DNA from 4 places in the Shewanella sp. SM101 genome. Region 3 is predicted to be linked to each of the others. Evidence: predicted binding sites of a transcription regulator. Region 3 holds the regulator's gene; each other region holds the start of a gene.
The links. Region 3 encodes LexA, which represses DNA repair genes until DNA is damaged. Its sites were predicted from a motif close to TACTGTATNNNNATACAGTA; they were not measured.
Positions count from the first base shown of each region.

Region 1 (6,174 bases), on a different contig from region 3:
CTCGGCATACTGCCCGCGACACGCTCCAGCCTGCAAGACGCAAAACAAACGCAAAACACCATGAGCAAAAACACCGTAAAACCTAAAAGACGCTAAAAATCAGTTCCCTTATTAAAGAATAACTCGGTTAAATCAACGCATAGAGAATAACTCTGGCGCCTTTGACTGCATAAACTCAATAAAGACTCTTACCTTTAGCGGCTGCTGGCTGCGCTGATGATATAAAATCGAAATTCGCCTCTGCTCACCAATCCATTCCGGCAGTAATACTTTAAGTTTCCCCTCTTTAATCTGCTGTTTTACAAATAGTTCAGGACCATACAAGATCCCGCCATGGCCTAAGGTCGCCTGAATCGCTCCGTGTAAATCAGTGAGGGTGAGCTTAGTCGGGCCATTAAAATAAAAAGACTCGCCGCTTGGATGCTTTAAATGCCAATTAAACAGCGGCCAGACTTTTATCAGTTGATGGGCTTCAAGATCATCGGGATGCTCAAGTTTAGGTGCCTGAGCCAAGTATTCTGGCGTGGCAAACAGGCAATAGTCGAGCTCGCCTAAGGTACTCGACACCCAAGAAGAATCAGGCTGAGCCCCGCCAACAATCGCCACATCTATGCCTTTATCAATCAAATCTACTAACTCATTACTCTGGGAAATATGCAAACGGATATCAGGATACAAACGGCCAAACTCATTCAATGCCTGAATAAACACAATGGAAATAATCGAAATCGGCGCGGCGATGCGCAAGGTTCCCTCGGGTTTATCACTGCCTAAACCACTTAGTTCATCAAATTGAGCAACCACACTCTGGTAGCGTTGAAAGAGCGCCAGCCCTTCCTCTGTCAGTCGCAACTTGCGGGTACTGCGCATAAAAAGCTGTTTATCGAGCTTCTCTTCCAACTTCGCTAACTTGCGGCTCACAGTGGCGATGGGCATATCGAGCTCCTTCGCCGCCTGCGAAAAACTGCCCGCATTGACTAAATGCACAAAAAGATAGACAAGTTGTAGTTCAGCACCTAAATCATCACTCATTGCATATCCTAATTTCACATATTGGGTATTGACGTTAAAACGCTAAATTCACTAAGTGATTGTGTTTTAAACATTGAATTATTCACTTATACGACCATAGCGCAATAGCCTTAGATTGAAATGGTATGTTATTTTGTGGCGAGTTTTACTGCGCTGGCGCTAAATCTGGCTCTAAAGTGACATAAAAAGAAGCAAGTGCTGTAACTCTGTCCACCAAGAATCATAGCGACAGTAAAATGACGACGGTGGGCGAGTTTATTCAAATTTAATCGTAAGGATGAGTGAGGGAAATGACCATTTTAACCCCTCTGTTTGCCGTCTTCGGGATCATGTTGCTCGGCACACTTGTGCAAAAACTAAAACTCTTGCCCGTCGATACGGATCAAGTGCTGAACCAATATGTCTACTACATTGCGTTCCCTGCAATCATGCTTATCGCCCTCGCCCAGCAGCCGATTGATGAAATTTTGCAATGGGGATTTATTGCGGGCTACAGCACGGCTATGGTGATCACTTATCTTGTCTGCCTTGGATTCTCGCTGATTGCTAACCCTAAACAGCATGCAGTTGCCGCCATTCGAGCCCTCAATGCCACCTTTGGTAATACGGCATTTATTGGTATTCCACTACTCATCATCCTCTTTCCGCAGCAACAAAGTGCCTTAGTCGCCGCCGCGATTGCCAGCTTATTATCCGTGCTGATGTTTGCCGTCGCCTTAGTCTCGATGGAACTGGCCACTAACACCCAAAGACAACACCACGCCTTAGTCATAATGGCAATGGCGGTCGGTAAAAACCCTATCGTTATTGGTAGCTTAATTGGCGTCGGCATTTCGGCGCTAGAGATAAAACTGCCGTCAGGGCTGGCGCTAATGATCCAGCAAATAGGCAATACCTCAAGCCCCTGCGCCCTATTTGCTATCGGCATGGTACTCGCCAAAGCGATGCGCTACCAGAAAGATAGCAGCGTATTTAGCCCCAAGAATTTTATCGAACTGAGCCTTATCAACCTCTTCAAGCTGGCTATCCAACCTGCACTCGTCTACTTTATGCTTAACCGTTTTGGAGTAAGTAGTGACTACCTGATCATGGGCGTGATCTTGAGCGCACTGCCCACCGCGGCTAGCGTGTACTTACTTGCCCAGCGTTATAACACTCAGGCTTCTACCAGTGCTCAAGGTATTCTATTTGGTACCTTAGTCACTTTCTTCAGTTTGCCTATCTTAGAAAGATTAGTAAGAATCTATGCATAATCAGTTAATTAAAAATATTTACTACCGATAATGCCGATTATTTACCCAAGCCACTTTACTGTATATAAAATCAGTATATACTGTTTATCAATACAGTGGTTTAGTATGTTTTTCGACAGGAATTCACTATGCTTTGCCAACTCAGCATTAATAACTTCGCTATCGTCCGTTTTTTAGAACTGGATTTTCGCCCCGGTATGACCAGCATCACAGGTGAGACCGGTGCGGGTAAATCGATTGCCATCGATGCGCTAGGCCTATGCCTAGGCAATCGCGCCGATGCCAGCAGTGTTCGTCCCGGAGCCAATAAAACCGAGGTCAGCGCCCGCTTTTCCTTGGATGATATTCCACTGGCAAAACGTTGGTTAGAAGATAACGATCTTGAACTCGATGATGAGTGCATTCTACGTCGAACTATTGGTAGCGATGGCCGTTCACGCGCCTACATCAATGGTAATCCAGTGCCGCTGACGCAGCTAAAATTACTGGGTCAGTTACTTATTGGTATTCACGGCCAACATGCCCACCATGCAATGTTAAAAAGTGAACATCAACTCACCCTGCTCGACAGTTATGCCAACCACAGATTGCTTATCGATACGGTTGCCGCTAGCTTTCAACGCTGCAAGCAAATTGAGGCCGATCTAAAACAACTCGAAGCCTCACAGCATGAACGTATTGCCCGTAAGCAATTAGTGCAATATCAAGTAGAAGAACTCGATGAGTTTGATCTTAAAGTTGATGAGTTCGATGAGATTGAGCAAGAGCACAAACGTCTGGCTAATGGCACTGAGTTGATTGATACCTGTCAGGCGAGCTTAGATATACTCACTGAAGGCGAAGAGAACAATATAGAGTCGCTGCTTAATCGAGTCGTTTCCCTCGCCGAAGATCTGCAAAGCTACGATCCTGCATTAAGCAATATCAACACTATGCTCAATGATGCCTTAATCCAAGTGCAAGAAAGTGCAGGCGAATTACAGCACTATTTGAGTAAGCTTGAACTCGATCCAACCCACTTTGCCTATTTAGAAGAACGGCTATCAAAAGCCATGCAACTGGCGCGTAAACACCATGTCAGCCCAAATAAACTAGCCGAACATAATTTGGCATTAAAGGCAGAGCTGAGCACCTTAGACAGTGACGAAAGTAAACTTGAAGAAATTCAACTACAGGTCGATGCTAGCAGAGCCGCTTACCTTAGCAACGCACAAAAACTCAGCCAAAGCCGGGCTAGATATGCCAAAGAACTCGACAAACTCGTGACTCAGTCAATCCACGAACTGAATATGCCAAAGGGTAAATTTACTATCGAAGTCAATTTCCACCCAGAGCAAATGTCAGCCAACGGCAGTGATAATATTGAATTTATGGTCACCACTAACCCTGGCCAACCTTTACAACCGATTTCGAAAGTCGCGTCTGGCGGTGAGCTTTCACGCATAGGATTAGGGATCCAAGTGATTACCGCGAAAAAAGTTGCCACACCGACATTAATTTTCGATGAGGTGGATGTCGGGATTTCTGGCCCCACCGCCGCAGTGGTGGGCCGCATGTTACGCAGCTTAGGGGAATCGACCCAAGTACTGTGCGTGACTCACTTGCCGCAAGTTGCGGGCAATGGTCATCAACACATGTTCGTCGATAAATTTAATAAGGCAGGCAGTACTGAGACCACAATGAAATCGCTCGATCGTGAGCAGCGTATCCAAGAGCTTGCAAGACTGTTAGGTGGTGATACTATCACCAGCAATACCCTAGCGAACGCAAGGGAACTGCTGCAATAATAAAATCGAGCAGAAAAGGGATAAGCAGCGAATCCCTTCAATCAAGCTTCAATCAAAAAAATGCAAAATCAAGAGTAAGGGTTAGTTGTTGCCCATGTTAACTAACAAGTTAGATTAGCTATCATGTCAGACTAGCGAAAATGTTAGCTAACATACCAGACTAGCCCTTGCAGACAAATAAACGAAAACACGCCCGCTAAGACATCGTCAATCATAATGCCAAAGCCACCATGAACTTTGGCATCGAGCCATCGAATAGGCCAAGGTTTGATAATGTCGAAAAAGCGAAATAGACCAAAGCCGACTAACAACCAACCCCAACCTGCTGGTGCCGCTATCATAGTGATCAGTAGCCCAACCACTTCATCCCACACAATCGCACCGTGATCGTGAACACCCATGTCTTGCGCCGCTTTACCACAGATATAAAATCCTGCGAATACACCCACTAAGGTTAAGCCGATATACCAAGTGAGCGGTAATGGCGCCATCAATAAATAGAGGGGAATAGCAGCTAAGGTACCAAAGGTTCCGGGCGCTTTAGCGGCGAGTCCGCTACCAAATCCGAGTGCCAAAAAGTGGACAGGATTTTTTAATGACAGGCGCGTTAGCACCTGATCCTTTGACAACCATTTCATTAACATGCTCTTCGCTTAAAAGTGCTCGAAACCGTGATAAGGCGGTGTAAACGGTTCGCCATTGAGTTGCAACTTGAGCTTACTGCCCGCACAAATTTGTCCAACGCGAACAAACTTTGCTCCTGCATGGCTCAACGCTGTCTCAAGCGCACCTTTTTGCGCCTCAGGAACGGTGAACAGCAGTTCATAATCTTCGCCCCCCGTAAGCGCATAACCTAAGGCATGCTCCTCGCTGACGGTATCTTGCATCGCCCGTGAAAGCGGGATGCAATTAACGTCCACCACAGCACCGACTGCCGAAGCCTTAAGCACATGACCGATATCCGAGATAAACCCGTCGGAAAGGTCGATTGCACTGGAGGCAAGCGAACGCAAAGCTTGGCCCGCTAAGACTCTTGGTGTTGGACGATAATGGCGATTAATCAGGAATTCTTTATGCTCGGCTCTGGCCTGCTGCGCGCCGCGAATGATATCCAGACCTAAGGCCGAATCTCCGAGCGTGCCCGTAACATAAATCCAATCACCGGCTTTAGCACCATGACGCGTGAGGGCCTTCCCCTGTGGGACTTGGCCGTGCACTGTGATATTAATCGCCCGTGGGCCACGCGTCGTATCGCCGCCAATTAAGGCGATACCATAGTAATCGGCCGCTTCAAATAAACCTTCGCTAAAACCACTGAGCCAAGTTTCATCGACTGCGGGTAACGTCAAGGCAAGCGTCATCCACGCAGGTTCAGCACCCATGGCAGCCAGATCAGATAAATTTACCGCTAAGGCTTTGTAACCTAAGGCAGCGGGAGGCATGTCGGGGAAGAAATGGACATTTTCAACTAAGGTGTCACAGGAGATAGCGATCGACTTGTTTTCTGCGGGTTGCACTAAAGCGCAATCGTCACCGATGCCAAGCTTCACATCACGGCGAGTGGGGCCGCGGTTGCTAAAATAACATTCAATTAATTGGAATTCTTTCACTGTACAGTTTGGCACGACTTACATCGGCCACCTTTGTTAGCAATGAAAAACGGTATCCTAAGATACCGTTTGTCTTTATTACTTGCGTGCAACCAGTTTGTCGAGCAGTCCGTTCACAAACTTATGACTCTCGTCCGCACCGAAAGCTTTTGCCAACTCAATCGCTTCGTTAATCGCGACCTTGTATGGCACATCTTTACGGAAAGTCAGCTCATAGGTCGCTAAACGAACTATGGCTTTCTCTACTGGAGACACTTCATCAATCGGGCGTTCCAGATGCGGGATGATCAGCTCATCCAATTGGGTTTTCTTCGTTGCAACGCCTGAAAATAGCTCACGAAAATAAGCTACATCAACACCGTCGAGACTTTGTTCAGTTAAAAACTCATGCTCGACATCGGCAATATTATTCCCGCTTAGTTGCCATGAATAGATGGCTTGAACGGCTAAACGGCGGGCCTTGCGGCGCTCAGAAGGCTTCATTATTTTTCC
Region 1 is NZ_JAKKRH010000011.1:96,324-102,497, reverse strand. Features, by position in the region: gene L5M38_RS08175 (DUF3319 domain-containing protein) at 1-96, shown strand, start outside; gene lldR (LysR family transcriptional regulator LldR) at 133-1,032, opposite strand; gene L5M38_RS08165 (AEC family transporter) at 1,323-2,285, shown strand; gene recN (DNA repair protein RecN) at 2,414-4,072, shown strand; gene L5M38_RS08155 (phosphatidylglycerophosphatase A) at 4,216-4,710, opposite strand; gene thiL (thiamine-phosphate kinase) at 4,726-5,682, opposite strand; gene nusB (transcription antitermination factor NusB) at 5,761-6,165, opposite strand.
Region 1: a site for LexA is predicted at 2,364-2,383, ahead of recN (DNA repair protein RecN). Genes of this name have one in related genera too.

Region 2 (6,174 bases), on a different contig from region 3:
ATCGTCCAACTCACCATCAAGCAGCTTTTCAAACACACTGGCCAAATAAACACGGATATCCCTTTGGTTAAACATCCGTTCATAGAGTGACTCTTGAACTTTGCGCGCTAAAGGGCTCCAATCACTGCGCACTTGCTCCATACCTTTAAAGGTAAGCTCAAGTTCATCGCTCGCATTACGCCACGCGCCAACATAACGTTTTTTACTGCCTTCTAACGACCCTCTTAAGGTCGGCATAAAAAACTGCTCATAGTGGCGTTCAAACTGTAACTCGAGAAAACTCTCAACTTGATGATCTTCACCGATCTTAGCCTGCCACTTAGCATTAATTTCCCGCGCCAGAGTGTTACCTAAGGCGTTAATGTCTGAGAGATCAGGCTCGCTGCCAAGCCAGACAAAGGTCGAATCCGTATCGCCGTAAATCACTTGATAGCCCATCTCTTCTATCCATGCGCGGGTTTGTTTCATGATTTGATGGCCGCGCATAGTGATCGAACTTGCTAACTTAGCATCATGGAAAACACAACCTTGAGAACCTAAAACCCCATACAACGAGTTCATGATAATTTTTATCGCTTGGGATAAAGGCGCATTGTGCTCACGTTTGGCCTTTTCGCGCTGCTCAGATAATGTTTGGATAAGCTTAGGTAAAATGGGCTGTTGCCGACTGAAACGGCCACCGAGAAACCCCGCAACACAGTCAGACTCGGGCAATTGCAAACCTTCAATTAATCCCTTAGGGTCAATCAAAAAGGTACGAATAATGGAGGGATATAGACTTTTAAAATCGAACACTAAAATATGCTTATAAAGTCCCGGCACAGAATCCATCACATAGCCACCGGGGCTTTCGATCCCATCACTCGCAGGAGCATCGGGTGCGACGTAACCTGCTCGATGTAAATGTGGTAAATACAAATGATTAAATGCCGCCACCGAAGCCCCTACCCGCCCCAGTTCTAAACCTGTCAGTTCGGCACGCGCGAGGGCAAAATCCCACAATTGAGTGTGAGTAAAAATATCCCACACTAGGCGGCTATCGGTAAGATTGTAATGCGCTAAGGCTTGTTTATCGGTCTTAAACAGCTGATCAATTTCTTCAACGCGATTATCCACGTTATGAATGGCCTTGCCTTCACCCAATAATTTCCGTGACACAAATTCTAACGAGAACCGCTCAAAATGATAGAAAGCGGCTTTGAGCCAATCAATACCATCAAGCACCACTCGGCCCGGTAAAACTAAGGTTTCTGGCCGAAATTTATTGTCAACTTTCCACTCAAGCTTTGCCCCTCCGCGGCCAATGGTGAGCGGAATACGGTGTAATAATGCCCGGCGTGACAAGAGTGCGAGGTCAAAACTCACCACTGACCAACCTATGACAAAGTCAGGATCAAACTCATGGAACCACGCGATTAATCGATGAATGAGTGCAGCCTCATCGGCCACCCATTCAATATATTCGGGAGAGTTTGATTCAGCCTCACCCACCATAATCACTTTTTCATAAGTCTGCTTGAGACTGTCTTGCTCTTCGTCTCGGCCACTGTATTGACCATATAGTGCAACTGAATAGAGTAAACCTTCAAAGCTGCATTCAAAATCCAGTGAAATACAGCGCAAATGTACAGCCGTTAAAGGGGCAATACTCTTAGCCCGCTCGGCGATAAACACGGGCAGCGAGTTAGCCTCAAGACTGTCGCTAGTCGGCGCGTGTATGTTACTCGTCGCAGAGAAATGCCCTAAAAATGCCACATCCAGCGCCACAAACCGCTCGATTAAATAACGCTGTTCGGGGCGAATGTCGGCTTCAAATAAAGGGATGTCGGCATCTTTAGCGATGCGCTGTAAGGTACGTAAACTATTGCTAGATTTAGCATAAACACCACTAACCGCACCGCCTTTAAAGCTTTTGAGTGCTAACGGTACAAACCGCAATGCTTGACCCGGCGTTTGCAACTGCAAAGCCGTGACATCAGTTTGATGACAAAAACAAATGTGTTCAGTGCCTTGCACTTCCACCAGCACAGGGCCTTGGGCGGTAGCCAGATAATACTGCAACACTAAACTCCCATGACGATGAATCGCATGGCGTGTTAAGACTCGACCTTGTACACTAACGGCCGCGGTAGCCTCTGACTTCATCGCATGGGTTCCCAAATCGCATAGCTAGTCAATTTAGATGGTTCCTCAATTTAAATGCCGCCAAATGGCAGAAAAGTTTCTTAGGCTATGCAATCACTGTTATTATGTACAGCATTAATTCGATAAAGTAGTGACGCATGTTACCTGACAATGTAAAAACCCAGATCCGCGCCATCTATAAGGATATTGCTACCGCCTTGCCTAATTTTAGACCGCGCCGCGAACAAAACTATATGGTGGCGGAAATCTCTAAGACCCTCGCCGGCGACTATGATAAAGATAGGCGCATCATAGTGGTCGAAGCAGGCACTGGGATCGGTAAATCATTGTCTTATATCCTCGGTACCATTCCACTGGCATTAGCGAGCAAGAAAAAGGTCTGCATCGCTACCGCAACCGTCGCTTTGCAGGAGCAATTACTGCATAAAGACTTGCCCTTCTTCCTTGAGCAATCCGGCTTAAATTTCCGCTTTGGCTTAGTTAAAGGTCGACAACGTTATGTGTGTCTATCGAAACTGGCGATGCTCATCGGTGACGACAACAGTACACAAATGGCCATGTGGCAAACTAAACCAGACAATAGCCAAGTGGCTATGATGCACGGCCTATTAAAAGACTATAACGAAGGTCGCTGGAACGGCGAAATCGACACCTTAGCCGTGCCGCTGCCCGATCACCTGTGGCAACAAATCGCCTGCGACAAACACAGCTGTCATCGCCAAGTCGCCAGCCACAGAAATTGCCCGTTCCATAAAGCCCGCGAAGATGTCGATACTTGGGACGTGCTCATAGCCAACCACAGCTTGTTATTCGCCGATTTAGAATTAGGCGGCGGCGTGATTTTGCCCGATCCCGAAGACGTGTTTTATGTTATCGATGAGGCACATCACTTACCGATTGTGGCGCGGGATTTCTCCAGTGCACAGGCCACGCTGAGGGGCGCCTGCGACTGGCTCGAAAAAATTGGTAAAACCTGCGCTAAGTTACAAAACCAAATAAAGAGCAACAATATCATTGCCCCCGCGCAGGCGATGCAAGATCATTTAGGCGATCTTATCAGCCAGCTCAATCAAGTGGCCCACTACTGCGATACCCAGACCAAACACTTTGCCAATCCTGAAAACCGTCTGCGTTTTGAGCACGGCAAACTGCCGGACTCATTACTCATTCTCGCCGAAAACCTCGCTGTTACCTCTAATCTAGCCCTCAAACAGTTTAATAAAATGCTGTCACTGCTGGCCGAGGCGATTAAAGATGGCGATATTCCTAAACATCAATCCGAAGCGCTATTGGCCGAAACCGGATTTATGCTGCAAAGGCTCGAAAACCTGCAGAAATTGTGGAGGATGATGGCCAAGGAAGATAAACATAAAGGTGCACCTATGGCGCGCTGGGTTGAGCTCATCACAGGTAAACAAGTGGATTATCTGTTTAGCGCCTCACCTATCGAAGTCGGCTTTATGCTGGAATCCATGCTGTGGCAAAAGGCCGCAGGCGTAGTCTTATGTAGCGCCACGCTGCGCGCACTCAATAACTTCGACCATTTCGTACATCAGGTGGGGTTATCACTCAACGATGGCAGTCGTTATTTAGCCTTACAATCGCCCTTCGATTACCCCAATAATGCGACTCTTTATTTACCCAAAATGCGCACTGAGCCGACGGATGATGCCTATACGGCTGAACTTGCCGAACAAATCATCACCCTTATTGAAGGCGAAATGGCAACCTTAGTGCTATTCGCCTCCTACTGGCAGATGGAAAAAGTGGTTGAATTACTTGAAGGTAAACTCACCACTGAACTACTTATTCAAGGCAATGCGCCACGGCAACAATTATTAGAAAATCATAAAGCTAAATGCGATAAGGGCGAACCAAGCATCTTGTTTGGCACCGGCAGTTTTTCTGAAGGTCTCGACTTGCCCGGCGATTATCTGACTAACTTGATCGTCACTAAACTGCCCTTTGCCGTACCAACCTCGCCCGTTGAGCAAGCGCATGCAGAATATGTCAAAGTCAAAGGCGGTAATCCCTTCTTACAACTAACGATTCCAGATGCTTCACGTAAGCTTATTCAAAGTTGTGGTAGATTACTGCGTAAAGAGCAAGATTATGGCCGAGTGACCATTTTAGATAGGCGGTTAGTTACTAAACGCTATGGCAAGTCCTTACTGGACGCCTTACCGCCCTTTAGACGTGTTATAGAGTAGGATTAAAATTTGGAGTTGTTACTCGAGCCCAGTCATTGGGCCCTGTTGGCAGTCATAGGTCTTATCGCTGGATTCATTGATGCCGTCGTGGGTGGCGGTGGCCTATTGTCAATCCCCGCACTGTTAACCTTAGGCATTGCGCCGCATACCGTATTAGGCACCAATAAGTTAGCCGCAAGCTTTGGCTCTTTTATGGCGGCTTGGACCTATTATCGCAAGCACCTCTTTAAACCCTCGTTTTGGTACATGGCTTTTATCGCCACCTTTATCGGCGCGGTATTGGGCAGTTTCTTAGTCTATTTAGTCGATACTCAATGGCTCGAAAAGGTCCTACCCTTGCTGATCATTGGCATCGCCATTTACAGTTTAGTCAGCCCCAATGCGATGTCAGACGTTAACTGCCAAGCACCAACCAGCAAGCCGCCAGCCAAGCAACAATGGCTACAGGGACTGGCTTTAGGCACTTATGATGGTTTTGCAGGCCCAGGCATTGGTGCATTTTGGACCGTCACATCAGGCTCTTTGTATAAACTGCCTTTACTGCACAGTTGTGGCCTTGCCCGTGCGATGACTTTTACCAGCAACTTGACCGCATTGACTATCTTTGGCTGGCTTGGGCAGGTAGAGTGGCAAATAGGTTTGTGGATGGGATTGTGCATGATGTTAGGCTCATTTATCGGCGCCCGCTGTGCGATTAAATTTGGCATGCCCTTTATCCGCCCACTGTTTATTTTGATCGTGCTAATGATTGCAGCGAATTTGGCATGGAGCGCATGGTTGTGAACACCCAACAATTAATGGTGATGCTGAAGAATCAGCTTAAAGCCTTAGAACAAGAAGTGCTGCAACACGATAATCGACTCGCGCCGCCGCAGCGCAAACTCCTGCAAGAAACGGAGCGTTTTAATCACTCGCTGTTTGTCCAACACGGCGCCCAACTCGGCCCCTGTATTGAACAAATTCGTAGCAGTATTATGCAGCTCGAAAAACAAATTAAGCTTAAACTCGCCCCCCAGACCATTGCCCTGAGCTGTGAGCGGATCCAAGATAGATTTACCGCAGTCAAACGAGCCTTGCTGACCACTTCTATCGACATTAAGTCTAAAACTCAGCAGCGCGCCAGTAGCCGTGCCCGTTTTGCACAGCGCCAGAATCAGTCTCACCAAGCCAGTGGTTTCGATTGGATCGCCAATAACGTGATGCAAAATAGTCATGAGATCTACGAAGAATTGAACAAACATCTTAATTGGGCGAAAAAATTTGAACAAAAAATTGAAGAAATGGAATCAAAACTTGAAAACTGTCATAGTGCTGACAAAATAAAATTGCAAAATGACATCCTTTTGATGCATCGTCGTCTAGGGAAATGCAGGCAAGCTATTAGTTATATAGAAGATCGCATTCAAATATTCGAACGCCCGTATCAGAGTAATAACCGTTAAGGAGTAACAATGAAATCACTTTTGCCAATTAGCAGCCTGCTAGTATTACTCGGATCTGCCTCAGCCTTCGCTGCAGATCTGAACATTCCTATGTCATTTGAGTACCTTGCTCTTGATGGTAGAAAAGTCGAGTCAAGCGTATTCAACCATAAAAGCAGCTTAGAATTGGCCCCCGGCACTCACAAAATCGCCATTCGTTATCATGAAATGGTAGAGGATGATTTTAGTGACAGCCAAACCTTTGTTAAGTCAGCACCTTTCATCGTTACTTTAGATGTTGATGGCGACCATCAATATTACCTGCAAGCGGCCGAAGGTGAAGTCGTTAAAAAGCCTAAAGTTTACGCGCAAAACCCACAAATCAAATTAACCCGTAG
Region 2 is NZ_JAKKRH010000007.1:51,584-57,757, reverse strand. Features, by position in the region: gene L5M38_RS05705 (DNA polymerase II) at 1-2,145, opposite strand, end outside; gene dinG (ATP-dependent DNA helicase DinG) at 2,283-4,355, shown strand; gene L5M38_RS05695 (sulfite exporter TauE/SafE family protein) at 4,365-5,138, shown strand; gene L5M38_RS05690 (primosomal replication protein) at 5,129-5,797, shown strand; gene L5M38_RS05685 (DUF2057 domain-containing protein) at 5,807-6,174, shown strand, end outside.
Region 2: a site for LexA is predicted at 2,240-2,259, ahead of dinG (ATP-dependent DNA helicase DinG). Genes of this name have one in related genera too.

Region 3 (6,174 bases):
CCGCCACCTTCCATAAATAGCGAACTGAGAAGAATAGTAAAGGCGAAGGGGAGTATCCAAAAACTCCAGTTATTCATCCGTGGCAGCGCCATATCGGGCGCCCCTATCATCATAGGGATCAGCCAGTTAGCGAGCCCTGTAAAGGCTGGCATTACCGCACCGAATACCATGATCAGCCCATGAACAGTTGTCATTTGGTTGAAAAAGTTGGGCTCGACCAATTGTAATCCAGGTTGAAAGAGTTCAGCGCGGATCACCATGGCCATAGCGCCACCGGTTAAGAACATAATGAAGCTGAACCATAAATACAAAGTACCTATGTCTTTATGGTTGGTGGTCAGCAGCCAGCGCATGATGCCCTTTGGCGCACCATGATGATGGTCATCATGGGCTGCGGTTTGATCTTGAGTCGTTGTGCTCATCATTATCCCCTACTGTCCATGACTTGCGATATCAGCAGGTTGCACTGTATCGCCGGTATTGTTGCCCCAAGCATTGCGTTCATAGGTAATGACTGCTGCAAGTTGCTGTGGGCTAAGCTGTTTGCCAAATGCCTGCATAGCCGTGCCCGTTTTGCCGTGCATCACAATATCGATGTGATTGGCGACTGGTCCAATGGCGATAGCACTACCCACTAGCGCGGGGAAGGCGGGTGGTATTCCTGCACCTGTCACTTGATGGCAGGCAGCGCAGAAGGTCGCGTAGACAGTTTCACCTTCGGCCATGAGGGCGTCATGGCTGAGTGTGGGGAGGCTTGCGGGATCGATTGCAGCTGAGACGTCTGCAGGTGCGGGTGTCGGAGTTGTACTGCTTGGTACCGCGGCGGATGTTTGTGCAGAATTGCCGTTCATGTACTCGTTGACGTCTTTGGCTTGCACTGCATCGCCAGTATTATTGCCCCAAGCATTACGCTCGTAGGTAGTCACTGCCGCGATTTCTTGTGCAGTCAATTGCTTACTAAACGCTTGCATGGCTGTACCCGTTTTACCGTTGAGCACAATTTCAAGGTGGCCGCTGATCGGTCCCGTTGCTATCGGGCTACCTTTAAGGTGCGGAAATACGCCTTGCAACCCTTCGCCATTGGGCTGGTGGCAGGCTGCGCAGTGCCCGAGGTAAACTTGTTCACCTTGAGTCATCAACTCTTCTTTACTTAGGGTTTGTGATAAAGCGGCTTGAGCGGCTTCAGCCGCAGCACCTGCGGCTTGTTTCTGCTCTGTTACCCAAGCCTCAAACTCGGCTTCAGGTAACGCTTGTACTACGATAGGCATAAAACCATGGTCTTTTCCGCAAAGTTCGGCGCATTGACCGCGGTAAATGCCGGGTTTGTCGATGCGAGTCCAAGCTTCATTGATAAATCCAGGGTTGGCATCTTTCTTAATTGCAAAGGCGGGTACCCACCAAGAATGGATGACATCCTCTGAAGTCATCAGAAAGCGGATTTTGCGGTTTATCGGTAGAACGAGCGGTTTATCGACTTCCAATAGATAGTTTTCACCCTTGGTTTCGGTGCCTTCGATTTGTGCTCTGGGTGTTGTCAGTATGCTATAAAAATCAATATCTTGATCGAAATAGCTGTAATGCCATTTCCATTGGGAACCCGTGACTTTTACGGTGAGATCGGCGTTACTGGGATCTTCCATTGCGATTAAAGTTTTTGTCGCTGGAATCGCCATTAAGATCAAAATGATAAATGGCAGAATCGTCCAAGCGATTTCAACTTTAGTGCTTTCGTGAAAGTGGGACGCGACAGCGCCTTTGGATTTTCTGTGGTTGATCATGGCGTAAATCATGACGCCAAAGACCACTAGGCCTATTGCGCAGCAGATATACAAGATGGTCATGTGCAAGTGATAAACCTTGCCACTGATCTCGGTCACGCCAGGGGTCATGTTGAACCGCATGTCCGCGGCGGTCAACGGTGGTGCGAAAAGCACCACGAGTAAACAATACAACAATTGCTTCACAAGACTTCTCCTCTGCCAATTGCGAATAGCAACTACAAAGAAGAGCAACACAGTAAGTCTCAACTCTATGCAAACTCTTCAGTTCCCAAAAAAGCTTTTTTGACTTCAACGTGCGTTGGCGGCTGTTACTTTTAATCAAGTATTGTTACTGCTGGTAATTAGCCACGCTGGCACATACTGCTGAAATAAATCTGTTCTCTATTTTTAGTGGCGCTTCGAGTTCGATAAATACTCGATTCATTGACCACGGAAGGTGATATATCACCACCGACTTAACCAACCATACTTGCTGTTTAAATATTGATCAAGATCACTTATTTATCTAATTATCTGAAAAATTGCCAAAAAAAAGCCTCACATTCATAGGTGAGGCGGCTTTCAAGGTAAAAAATTAAATGAATATTTAATGTACAGCGCTAAAAAAAGATTGCTGACCGAAGAGATTGCCTTGCTCAATGCGTACGTCGGCATGTAAGTGACTGTTTACGTCTTCAAGCACTATACCCATAGCTCGGGCACTTTTAGCCACGATTTGTAGGCGTCGATTATCCCGCGCATCTAATGATTGAGTCCAAGTAATGACTGCACTGGACGTACCACTTGTTAGGGCTTTTTCCATCGCCCACAGGGTTTCGACTTCATCTTTAGCATGTACCAGCAAAACTCTATCCATACGCACACCTGCGCTAGCGAGTGTTTGCTTGTAGCCAATACTTGGAGGGTTGATGAGCACTAACCAACGGCCCTGTTGGCTTAACTGAGCGAGTTGTGCACTCAGATGAATTAATTCTTGGCGACCTTGAGTCTTGGTTGGCATACAGGCGATAGGCGCATGGTGCCAGTCATAGTCGGCATCACGGACTTCATCGAGCCACAAGCCCGGATGGCGGGGGGCATTGCCAAGTAGTTTATTCATAGCCAATCTCCATTACGGATCACACCGACGGCGAGTCCTTCAATTGTTAAACTTTGGAAGCCTAAATCCACTTTAATCGGGGAGTAATCTTCATTTTCGGCATGTAGATAGACCACATTACCTTTTTTTTCGAAACGTTTAACAGTGACATCGTCATCGACTCTAGCGACAACCACTTGACCATTTCTAGCTTGTTCTACTTTATGAACTGCCAGCAAATCACCTTCGAGAATGCCGATATTTTTCATGCTGTCGCCTTTTACTCGCAGTAAAAAATCGGCGGCGGGATGGAACATGCTTGGGTCGACTTGGTAGTACTGTTCAACATGTTCTTGGGCGAGGATAGGTTCACCCGCGGCCACTTGGCCGATGAGCGGTAAACCTGTTTCAGTCAAATCTTCGATTTCCGCAGGCAGACGAATGCCCCGAGATGTGCCTGGCATGATCTCAATGCAGCCCTTTTTCGCCAACGCTTTAAGGTGTTCTTCAGCCGCATTGGCGCTCTTAAAACCTAAACGGGTTGCGATTTCTGCCCGAGTGGGTGGCATGCCAGTATCGGCAATATTTCGTTTAATTAGCTCTAAAATTTCAGCTTGGCGTGGCGTCAAAGGTCTCATGGTGTTTCCTGTTTTTCTATACAGTTACTGTTAGTATATACAGTATTATTTGCAGCGCAAGTATTAACCACTTTTTAGCTATGTTGGAGAGAATTAGCGAATATTGCCCATAGTCTGGTATTCTATCGGGCTAGTAAACGCACTTAATTGCATAAGAATAATGCCTAAACACGACTCTCTTTGGTTGAAATCATTACGTTGGATCCAAAAACACTTAGTGCACACTATTGTGGTGCCTCAGGATCCCTTTGCCGATCTGAATCTGGATGCTTCCAGACCCCTTGTTTATGTGATGAAAACAGAATCCCTCAGTGACATAGCTGCTTTGAGCGAAATAACGGCTAAGTTAGGTTTACCAAGCCCTTATGAGCCTCTAGTGGCTAATGGTGTGACTGCGCCTCGGGTTGTCTGTCTTCAAGGACGTAAGCCACTGTTTGGCGAGCGTGCTGGTAATGAGCCTTTCCTCGAATGCTTTATGCGTTTGTTAGCCGTGCATAAGGAACGTCCTGAATTGGATATTCAACTGGTGCCCGTGAGCTTGTATTGGGGTCGCACGCCAGGGAAAGAAGACGACACTATGAAGGCGGCCGTATTTGAGCGGGAAAACCCGACTTGGTTGCGCAAGTGCTTGATGATTCTGTTCTTAGGTCGACATAACTTCGTGCAGTTTTCGAATGCCGTATCCCTGCGTTACATGGCTGACGAACATGGCACCGACATGGGGATTGCCCATAAGTTAGCACGGGTTGCGCGCGTGCATTTCCGTCGTCAACGTAAGGTAATGACAGGGCCTGTGCTGCCAAACCGCCAAGCACTGTTTCATTCGTTACTCAAATCTGAGTCGCTGCGCAAAGCGATTCAAGAAGAAGCCGCCAGTAAAAAGATTTCTGAGACCCAAGCGCGCGAGACGGCTATTGAGTATCTCGATGAAATCGCTGCCGATTACTCAGACAGTTTAGTGCGTATTGCCGAGCGTTTTTTAACTTGGCTGTGGAACAAGCTTTACAGCGGGATCAACATTAAAGGCGCCGAGCAAGTTCGGCAGTTACACCACGATGGCCACGAGATTGTTTATGTGCCTTGCCATCGCAGCCACATGGATTACCTGCTGTTATCGTATATTTTGTATTATCAAGGCATGGTTCCGCCGCACATTGCTGCCGGCATTAACCTCAATTTCTGGCCCGCGGGACCTATGTTCCGTCGCGGTGGTGCCTTCTTTATCCGCCGTAGTTTTAATGGCAATAAGCTGTACACCGCAGTATTTCGTGAGTATTTAGATCAGCTGTTTGCTAAAGGTTATTCGGTGGAATACTTCTCCGAAGGTGGCCGTTCACGTACTGGCCGTCTGTTGGCGCCGAAAACTGGCATGATCGCCATGACGATGAACAGTGTGCTGCGCGGTATCGAGCGTCCAGTCACGCTAGTGCCTGTGTATTTAGGCTATGACCATGTGATGGAAGTGGCGACGTATCATAAAGAGTTAAGTGGTAAGAAAAAGAAAAAAGAATCTGTGTGGCAGGTGTTTGGTGCGATTCGCAAACTTGGTAATTTCGGCCAAGGTTATGTGAACTTTGGCGAGCCGATTACTCTGCAAAACTTCTTAAATGAGCGCGCGCCAAACTGGCGTACTGAGTTGGCCGATGATCCTGAGCAAAAACCAAGCTGGTTAACGCCAGCGGTAAACGTGCTGGCGAATCGAGTGATGACGAATATTAACGATGCGGCGGCGGCGAGTTCGGTGACCTTGACGAGTTTAGTGTTGTTGGCCACAGATCAAAATGCCTTAGAGCGCAGTCTGCTGGAACGTCAGCTTGATCTGTATCTGACTCTACTCAAAAAAGTGCCTTACACTACTTATACTTCGGTTGCCGAAGGTGATGGTAAGCATTTAGTGCAGCAAGGTTTAGAGCTGAACAAGTTTGTTGTTTGCGCCGATCCTTTAGGTGAAATTGTGTCTATCGAGACGAGTCAGGCAGTGTCTATGACTTACTATCGTAACAATATCATCCACTTATTTATTGTACCGTCATTAATTGCGAGTTGTTTAACGCATAATGAGCAGATCCCGCGTCAGCAAGTTGTGTCAATCGTTGCCGATTTTTATCCACTGCTGAAAGCCGAACTCTTCATGGGCATTAAGGATGTACCTGCCTATGTCAATCAAGTGCTGGATTTCTTCATTGAACAAGGGTTAGTGGTTGAGACTGATACCTTAACTGTCGTGCCTGAACACACTAGCCAACTATTATTGTTAGCCAGTTCAGTGAGCGAAACTCTGCAACGCTATGCCATTATCTTCAATCTGTTAGCGAACAGACCTAAGATGGAGCGCTCAGAACTTGAGTCTGAGAGTCATCTACTTGCCCAGCGTTTAGGCGCTTTGCATGGCATTACTGCGCCAGAGTTCTACGATAAGAAACTTTACGGCACCTTGAGCGTTAAGCTCAAAGAATTGGGATATCTAGCGGATAACCAAGATAAGTCCAATATCAATCGCATACGAGATCAAGCCAATAGCTTATTACGTCCGTCAGTGAAACAAACGATAGTGGCGAGTGTCACCGCGGAGCATACAGTTTAATGGCAAATCATATGAATGCGGCTAAGCATAAGCCCGCAGGTAAGTCCTTGCTCGGCGGCGCCATGATTATTGCTGGCACGACCGTAGGTGCTG
Region 3 is NZ_JAKKRH010000017.1:57,731-63,904, forward strand. Features, by position in the region: gene ctaD (cytochrome c oxidase subunit I) at 1-422, opposite strand, end outside; gene coxB (cytochrome c oxidase subunit II) at 432-1,964, opposite strand; gene L5M38_RS11235 (cell division inhibitor SulA) at 2,368-2,880, opposite strand; gene lexA (transcriptional repressor LexA) at 2,877-3,497, opposite strand; gene plsB (glycerol-3-phosphate 1-O-acyltransferase PlsB) at 3,658-6,081, shown strand; gene mtr (tryptophan permease) at 6,081-6,174, shown strand, end outside.

Region 4 (6,174 bases), on a different contig from region 3:
GCTTACGCGATGAAAACACCGCCAATGATGAGCTTTATGGATGGTATCGGTAACGGTTTAGGTTACGGTGCGATTCTGTTAGCTGTTGGCTTCGTACGTGAACTGTTTGGTAACGGTTCTCTGTTCGGTGTTGAAATCCTGCACAAGATCTCTGATGGCGGCTGGTACCAACCAAACGGTCTGCTACTACTGCCTCCGAGTGCGTTCTTCCTGATCGGTGTTTTGATTTGGATTATTCGTACCTATAAGCCAGAGCAAGTTGAAGCAAAAGGGTAAGTGCGATGGAACATTATATTAGCCTGTTAATTCGCTCTGTTTTCATTGAAAACATGGCACTGGCCTTCTTCCTAGGTATGTGTACTTTCTTGGCTGTGTCTAAGAAAGTCACTACAGCCATGGGCCTAGGGATTGCGGTAGTTGTAGTGTTAACTATCTCTGTCCCAGCAAACCAAGTTATCTATCAAGGGCTGCTAGCTCCTGGTGCACTTGCTTGGGCTGGCGCACCTGAAGCTGACTTAAGCTTCTTGAAATTCATTACCTTTATCGGTGTGATTGCGGCTTTGGTTCAAATTCTGGAAATGGCACTGGACAAGTACTTTCCACCTTTGTACAACGCATTAGGTATTTTCTTACCTTTGATCACAGTGAACTGCGCGATTTTCGGTGCGGTATCATTCATGGTTGAGCGTGACTACAAGCTAGGCGAGAGTGTGGTGTTTGGTTTCGGCTCAGGAGTGGGTTGGGCATTAGCTATCGTATTGATGGCCGGTATCCGTGAGAAGCTGAAGTATGCCGACGTGCCTAACGGCCTACGTGGTTTAGGGATTACCTTTATCACCGCTGGTTTGATGGCCTTAGGTTTCATGTCGTTTTCAGGTGTGTCTCTGTAAGAGACACATAACGGCTTCTTGAATTGGACCTTCTAAGGATAAGTTAATGGATATTCTTGGTATTTTTAAATCTACTCCGCTCGAGGTTTACCTCGGTGTGAGTATGTTTACTGCTATCGTCCTCATCTTGGTATTAGTGATTTTATTCGCTAAGTCTAAGTTAGTGGCTAGTGGTGACATCACGATCGGCATTAATGACGATCCTGAAAAAGCGATTACAACCGGTGCGGGCGGTAAGTTGTTAGGCGTTTTGGCTAACAGCGGTATCTTCGTATCGAGTGCGTGTGGTGGCGGTGGCTCATGTGGCCAATGTCGCGTGGTGATTAAGTCTGGCGGCGGCGATATTTTGCCAACGGAACTTGACCACATCAGCAAAGGTGATGCCCGTAAAGGTTGTCGTCTTTCTTGTCAGGTTAACGTTAAGAACGATATGGAAATCGAGCTTGACGAAGAAATCTTCGGTATCAAGAAATGGGAATGTGAAGTTATCTCTAACGATAACAAAGCCACTTTCATTAAAGAACTGAAGCTGCAAATTCCTGATGGCGAGTCTGTACCATTCCGTGCTGGCGGTTATATTCAAATCGAAGCACCAGCTCATCATATTAAATATGCAGATTTTGATGTGCCTGCACAATACCGTGGCGACTGGGAACACTTCGGTTTCTTCAATCTTGAATCTAAGGTTGATGAAGAAACTATCCGTGCATACTCAATGGCTAACTACCCAGAAGAGTTCGGCATTATTATGCTGAACGTGCGTATTGCTACGCCTCCACCACGTAACTTGACTCTGCCTTGCGGTAAGATGTCATCTTACATTTGGAGCTTAAAAGCTGGCGATAAAGTGACAATTTCTGGCCCATTCGGTGAATTCTTCGCGAAAGATACCGATGCAGAAATGGTGTTTATCGGCGGTGGTGCGGGTATGGCGCCAATGCGTTCACATATCTTCGATCAACTGAAGCGTCTTCAGTCTAAACGTAAGATGAGCTTCTGGTACGGTGCACGTTCTAAGCGTGAAATGTTCTACGTAGAAGATTTCGACGGCCTAGCGGCTGAGAATGATAACTTCGTATGGCATGTGGCACTTTCAGATCCTCAACCAGAGGACAACTGGGATGGTTACACAGGTTTTATTCATAACGTATTGTATGAAAACTATCTGAAAAACCATGATGCTCCAGAAGATTGTGAGTTCTACATGTGTGGACCTCCAATGATGAACGCTGCCGTCATTGGTATGTTGAAAAATCTTGGTGTCGAAGACGAAAACATCCTGTTGGATGACTTCGGCGGCTAATGTTCATTAGTCCTAGATAGAAAAGTTGCAGATGTTGAGGTTAACCTTTCATCTGCAACTTTTGCATTTAAGGGCCCAAATAAGAGTAGTAGGTCACTATGTTTCAGACCTTAAAGATCAATACCTCAGCACTAAAGCATTCATTTAACTGGCTAGTCCTCGTGGGACTGGCCTTTTTTGTTTCAGCCTGTTCAAAGCAAAACGAAGTCATTTCGTTGGCCGGCAGCACTATGGGCACGACTTATCACATTAAAGTCGTTCCGAATGAGCAGATGCCGACGGCGCAGTTACTTCAAGCGGAAATTGATTTAGCCCTTGAGCTAGTCAATGACCAGATGTCGACCTATCGGCCTAATTCAGAATTATCCCGTTTCAACCAATTGCCATTGGAGCAAAGCGTTGAAGTCTCACCGGATACCATAAAAGTGGTGCAAGAGGGAATACGTTTATATCAAGTGACGGATAAGGCACTTGATATTACCTTAGGTCCTTTAGTTAATCTGTGGGGGTTTGGACCTGATAAGCGTCCAACTAAAGTTCCGACACAGGCTGATATTGATGCGGCTAAAGCCAAAACAGGGATTAGTGAACTTTCCATTGAAGGCAACCGTCTAAGTAAGCACAACACCCATTTATATGTAGATTTATCATCAATCGCGAAGGGATTTGGGGTTGATAAGATCGCTTCCATTCTTGATAAATACCACGCGACAGGGTATTTAGTTGAAATCGGTGGCGAACTGAGTATCAAAGGTGCCAAAGGTGATGGAAGCTCTTGGCGTGTTGCTATAGAGCAACCGACCAATGATGGCTCTGAAGCCGTACAGCAGGTTATTGCACCTGGTACTATGGCGATGGCGACCTCTGGTGACTATCGTAATTATTATGAAGAAGACGGCCAACGTTTTACGCATATAATCGATCCGCGTACTGGTTTGCCGATAAATCATAAGTTAGCATCCGTGACTGTATTGCATCAAAATTGTATGACGGCCGACGGTTTTGCGACGGCCATGATGGTTTTGGGCACAGAAGCATCATTGGAGCTTGCCAAGAAGGAACACTTGGCGATAATGCTAATCGAAAAGCAAGGCGACGGATTTAAGGTCTATTACAGCGACGCCTTCAAGCCTTTCCTTATTTAGTTTTTGGAGTAAACCATGACCTCTTTTATTGCGGCATTTGTGATCTTGTTAGTCTTCTTTTTGCTCATGTCGATTGGTTATCTCATCAAGCGCAAAGCCGTTGAAGGAAGTTGTGGCGGTTTAGGTGTTCTAGGGATTGAAAAAGCGTGTGATTGTGATGACCCTTGTGACAAACGTAAACGTCGTATGGCCGCTGAAGAAGCGCGTCGTGAAAAGTTAACGAAAGACCGCATTATCTAAATAGTCTTGATTCGATCATAGCTTCCGATTTAGGGGGCTATTTTTTTGCCTCGTATTTTCTTACACGGGTTAATCATTTGAGATTTATCCTTGGGATTAGAGTGGGATAGCAAGTTAATCTAAGCAGGAATGAGAATGCTTTTCATCATTAAGTGAGTGAAATATAAAGATAATTTGAGTTGGTCGATAAATTGTACTAGGCTAGAAGCTTGATTTAGATCAATCTTTTCACGCTTACCAAGGATAGTAACTTATGAAAGGTCATCCTAAAGTGGTTGGGCAACTGAATCGGGTGCTTACCTGTGAGTTGACCGCCATCAATCAATATTTCCTCCATGCCCGCATGTTTAAACATTGGGGCTTAGAGAAGTTAAACCACGTCGAATACAAAAAATCCATCCAAGATATGAAGCACGCCGATAAGCTCATCGAGCGAGTGCTGTTTTTGGAAGGTCTGCCTAATCTGCAACAACTCGAAAAACTTCGCATTGGTGAACATAGCCAAGAGATGCTCGACTGCGATCTGGCCATGGTGCAAGAGCAGCTTACATTGCTGCGTGATGCGATTAGCTTGTGTGAAGCCGAACAGGACTATGTGAGCCGCGATCTGCTGGAAGATATTCTCGAAGACGAAGAAGAGCACTTAGATTGGCTCGAGTCGCAGCAAGAGCTCATTACGCTAACCGGTATTCAAAATTATCTACAATCGCAAATTAGCGACCAATAGGAGCAAGATATGAAAGGCGATAAAGACGTTATCGATGCGTTAAATCGACTCCTAACGGGAGAACTCTCGGCAATGGATCAGTATTTTGTCCATGCCCATATGTATGAAGATTGGGGCCTGAATGAACTCTATGAGCGTATCGCCCATGAGTCAGATGATGAGAAAGCCCATGCAGCCAAATTAGTGCAGCGCATTTTATTCCTCGAAGGTACACCCAATGTTGCCGCCCGTGAGGCATTGAACATAGGTAAAGATGTAGAAGAGATGCTACGTAATGATCTCGCCTACGAATACAAGGTCGCGGACGATTTGCGCAAAGTGATTGCACTGTGTGAGCAGAAGCAAGATTACCAGACCCGCGAAATCCTTGAAGTATTACTTGACGATACAGAGTCTGACCATATGTATTGGCTCGAAAAACAACTTGGGCTTATCGACCGTGTTGGGCTGCAAAACTACCTGCAAACTAAGATGTGAGCTTTAGATTGTTAGGTTGAGTAAATACCTAGGCCATTGAGTGTAATGGCCTAGGAACTCAGTTATTAAGCATGTCTGTTGTTCCTCACACTTGTCTTGTTCTCTTTTTTAGCGCTAGGCCACATCTTATTGGCCCCAAATCTATCAGGAATACTTGATTACTGTTTTTATATACAGTATTTTGGCGTTGGAGGAATTCAACGTGCGAAAAATTATTCATATCGATATGGACTGCTATTTTGCGGCAGTGGAAATGCGCGACTTTCCCGAATACCGTGGCAAGCCTTTAGCCGTGGGCGGCAGTAGCGATCGTCGAGGTGTTATCAGCACTTGCAGTTACGAGGCACGTAAATTCGGTGTACGTTCAGCAATGGCAACGGCTTATGCCTTTAAGTTGTGCCCTGAGCTGATTTTAGTACCAGGCCGGATGCAGGTTTACAAAGAAGTGTCGCTACAAATTCGTGAAATATTTTCCCGCTATACCCAATTAATTGAGCCGCTTTCCTTAGATGAAGCTTATTTGGATGTGAGTGAGTGCCAGCAATATAAGGGCTCAGCGACCTTGATTGCCCAAGCGATTCGTCGCGATATCTTAGCCGAAACGGGTTTAACCGCATCGGCGGGTATCGCGCCAGTAAAATTTTTAGCTAAGGTCGCCTCGGATCTGAACAAGCCAAACGGCCAATATGTCATTACGCCAGAGACGCTTTCTGAGTTTGTTAAGACCTTATCGCTGCGTAAAATTCCCGGTGTTGGTAAAGTCACCGCAGAAAAGCTCTCTTCGCTCGGGCTCAATACCTGTGGTGATGTGCAAGCTTATTCTAAACCTGAGCTCTTAGCGCGATTCGGTAAGTTTGGTGGTGTGTTGATTGAGCGTTCCCAAGGCATAGATGAACGGGGTATTTCTGCCGACAGAGAGCGCAAGTCAGTGGGGGTTGAAACCACATTAGCAAAGGATATTTATAGCTTAGAGCATTGCCAGCAGGTGATGTCGAGTTTGATCCAAGAACTGTCGTTGCGTTTAAGTCGCAGTGCTAAGGAACGCAAAATACATAAACAGGTGGTCAAACTTAAGTTTAATGATTTCAAGCAGACTACAATTGAGCACCGCAGCGATGAAGTCTCGATTGTAATGTTTTATGAGCTACTCGCGCAGGCTATGGAAAGGCAAGAAGGCCGTGGCATTCGTCTATTGGGTATTTCGGTCGGCCTTACCGATTCTACTCTTGTCGTCGCCACAAGCTTAAACGGCCAGACTCAGCTGGATTTAGCACTCTAGCCGTTTATTGAGTCGATAAGCCGCAGACTCATGCCTGCATTGGCTCAATAAGCCTCGGGTGGATTCGCCAACATAAAATCAATTAACAGTCTGACCCGTAAGGGCAGGTTGTC
Region 4 is NZ_JAKKRH010000006.1:94,626-100,799, reverse strand. Features, by position in the region: gene L5M38_RS05060 (NADH:ubiquinone reductase (Na(+)-transporting) subunit D) at 1-276, shown strand, start outside; gene nqrE (NADH:ubiquinone reductase (Na(+)-transporting) subunit E) at 282-890, shown strand; gene nqrF (NADH:ubiquinone reductase (Na(+)-transporting) subunit F) at 937-2,193, shown strand; gene L5M38_RS05045 (FAD:protein FMN transferase) at 2,292-3,338, shown strand; gene nqrM ((Na+)-NQR maturation NqrM) at 3,354-3,578, shown strand; gene bfr (bacterioferritin) at 3,832-4,305, shown strand; gene bfr (bacterioferritin) at 4,315-4,782, shown strand; gene dinB (DNA polymerase IV) at 4,985-6,061, shown strand; gene L5M38_RS05020 (LysR family transcriptional regulator) at 6,106-6,174, opposite strand, start outside.
Region 4: a site for LexA is predicted at 4,942-4,961, ahead of dinB (DNA polymerase IV). Genes of this name have one in related genera too.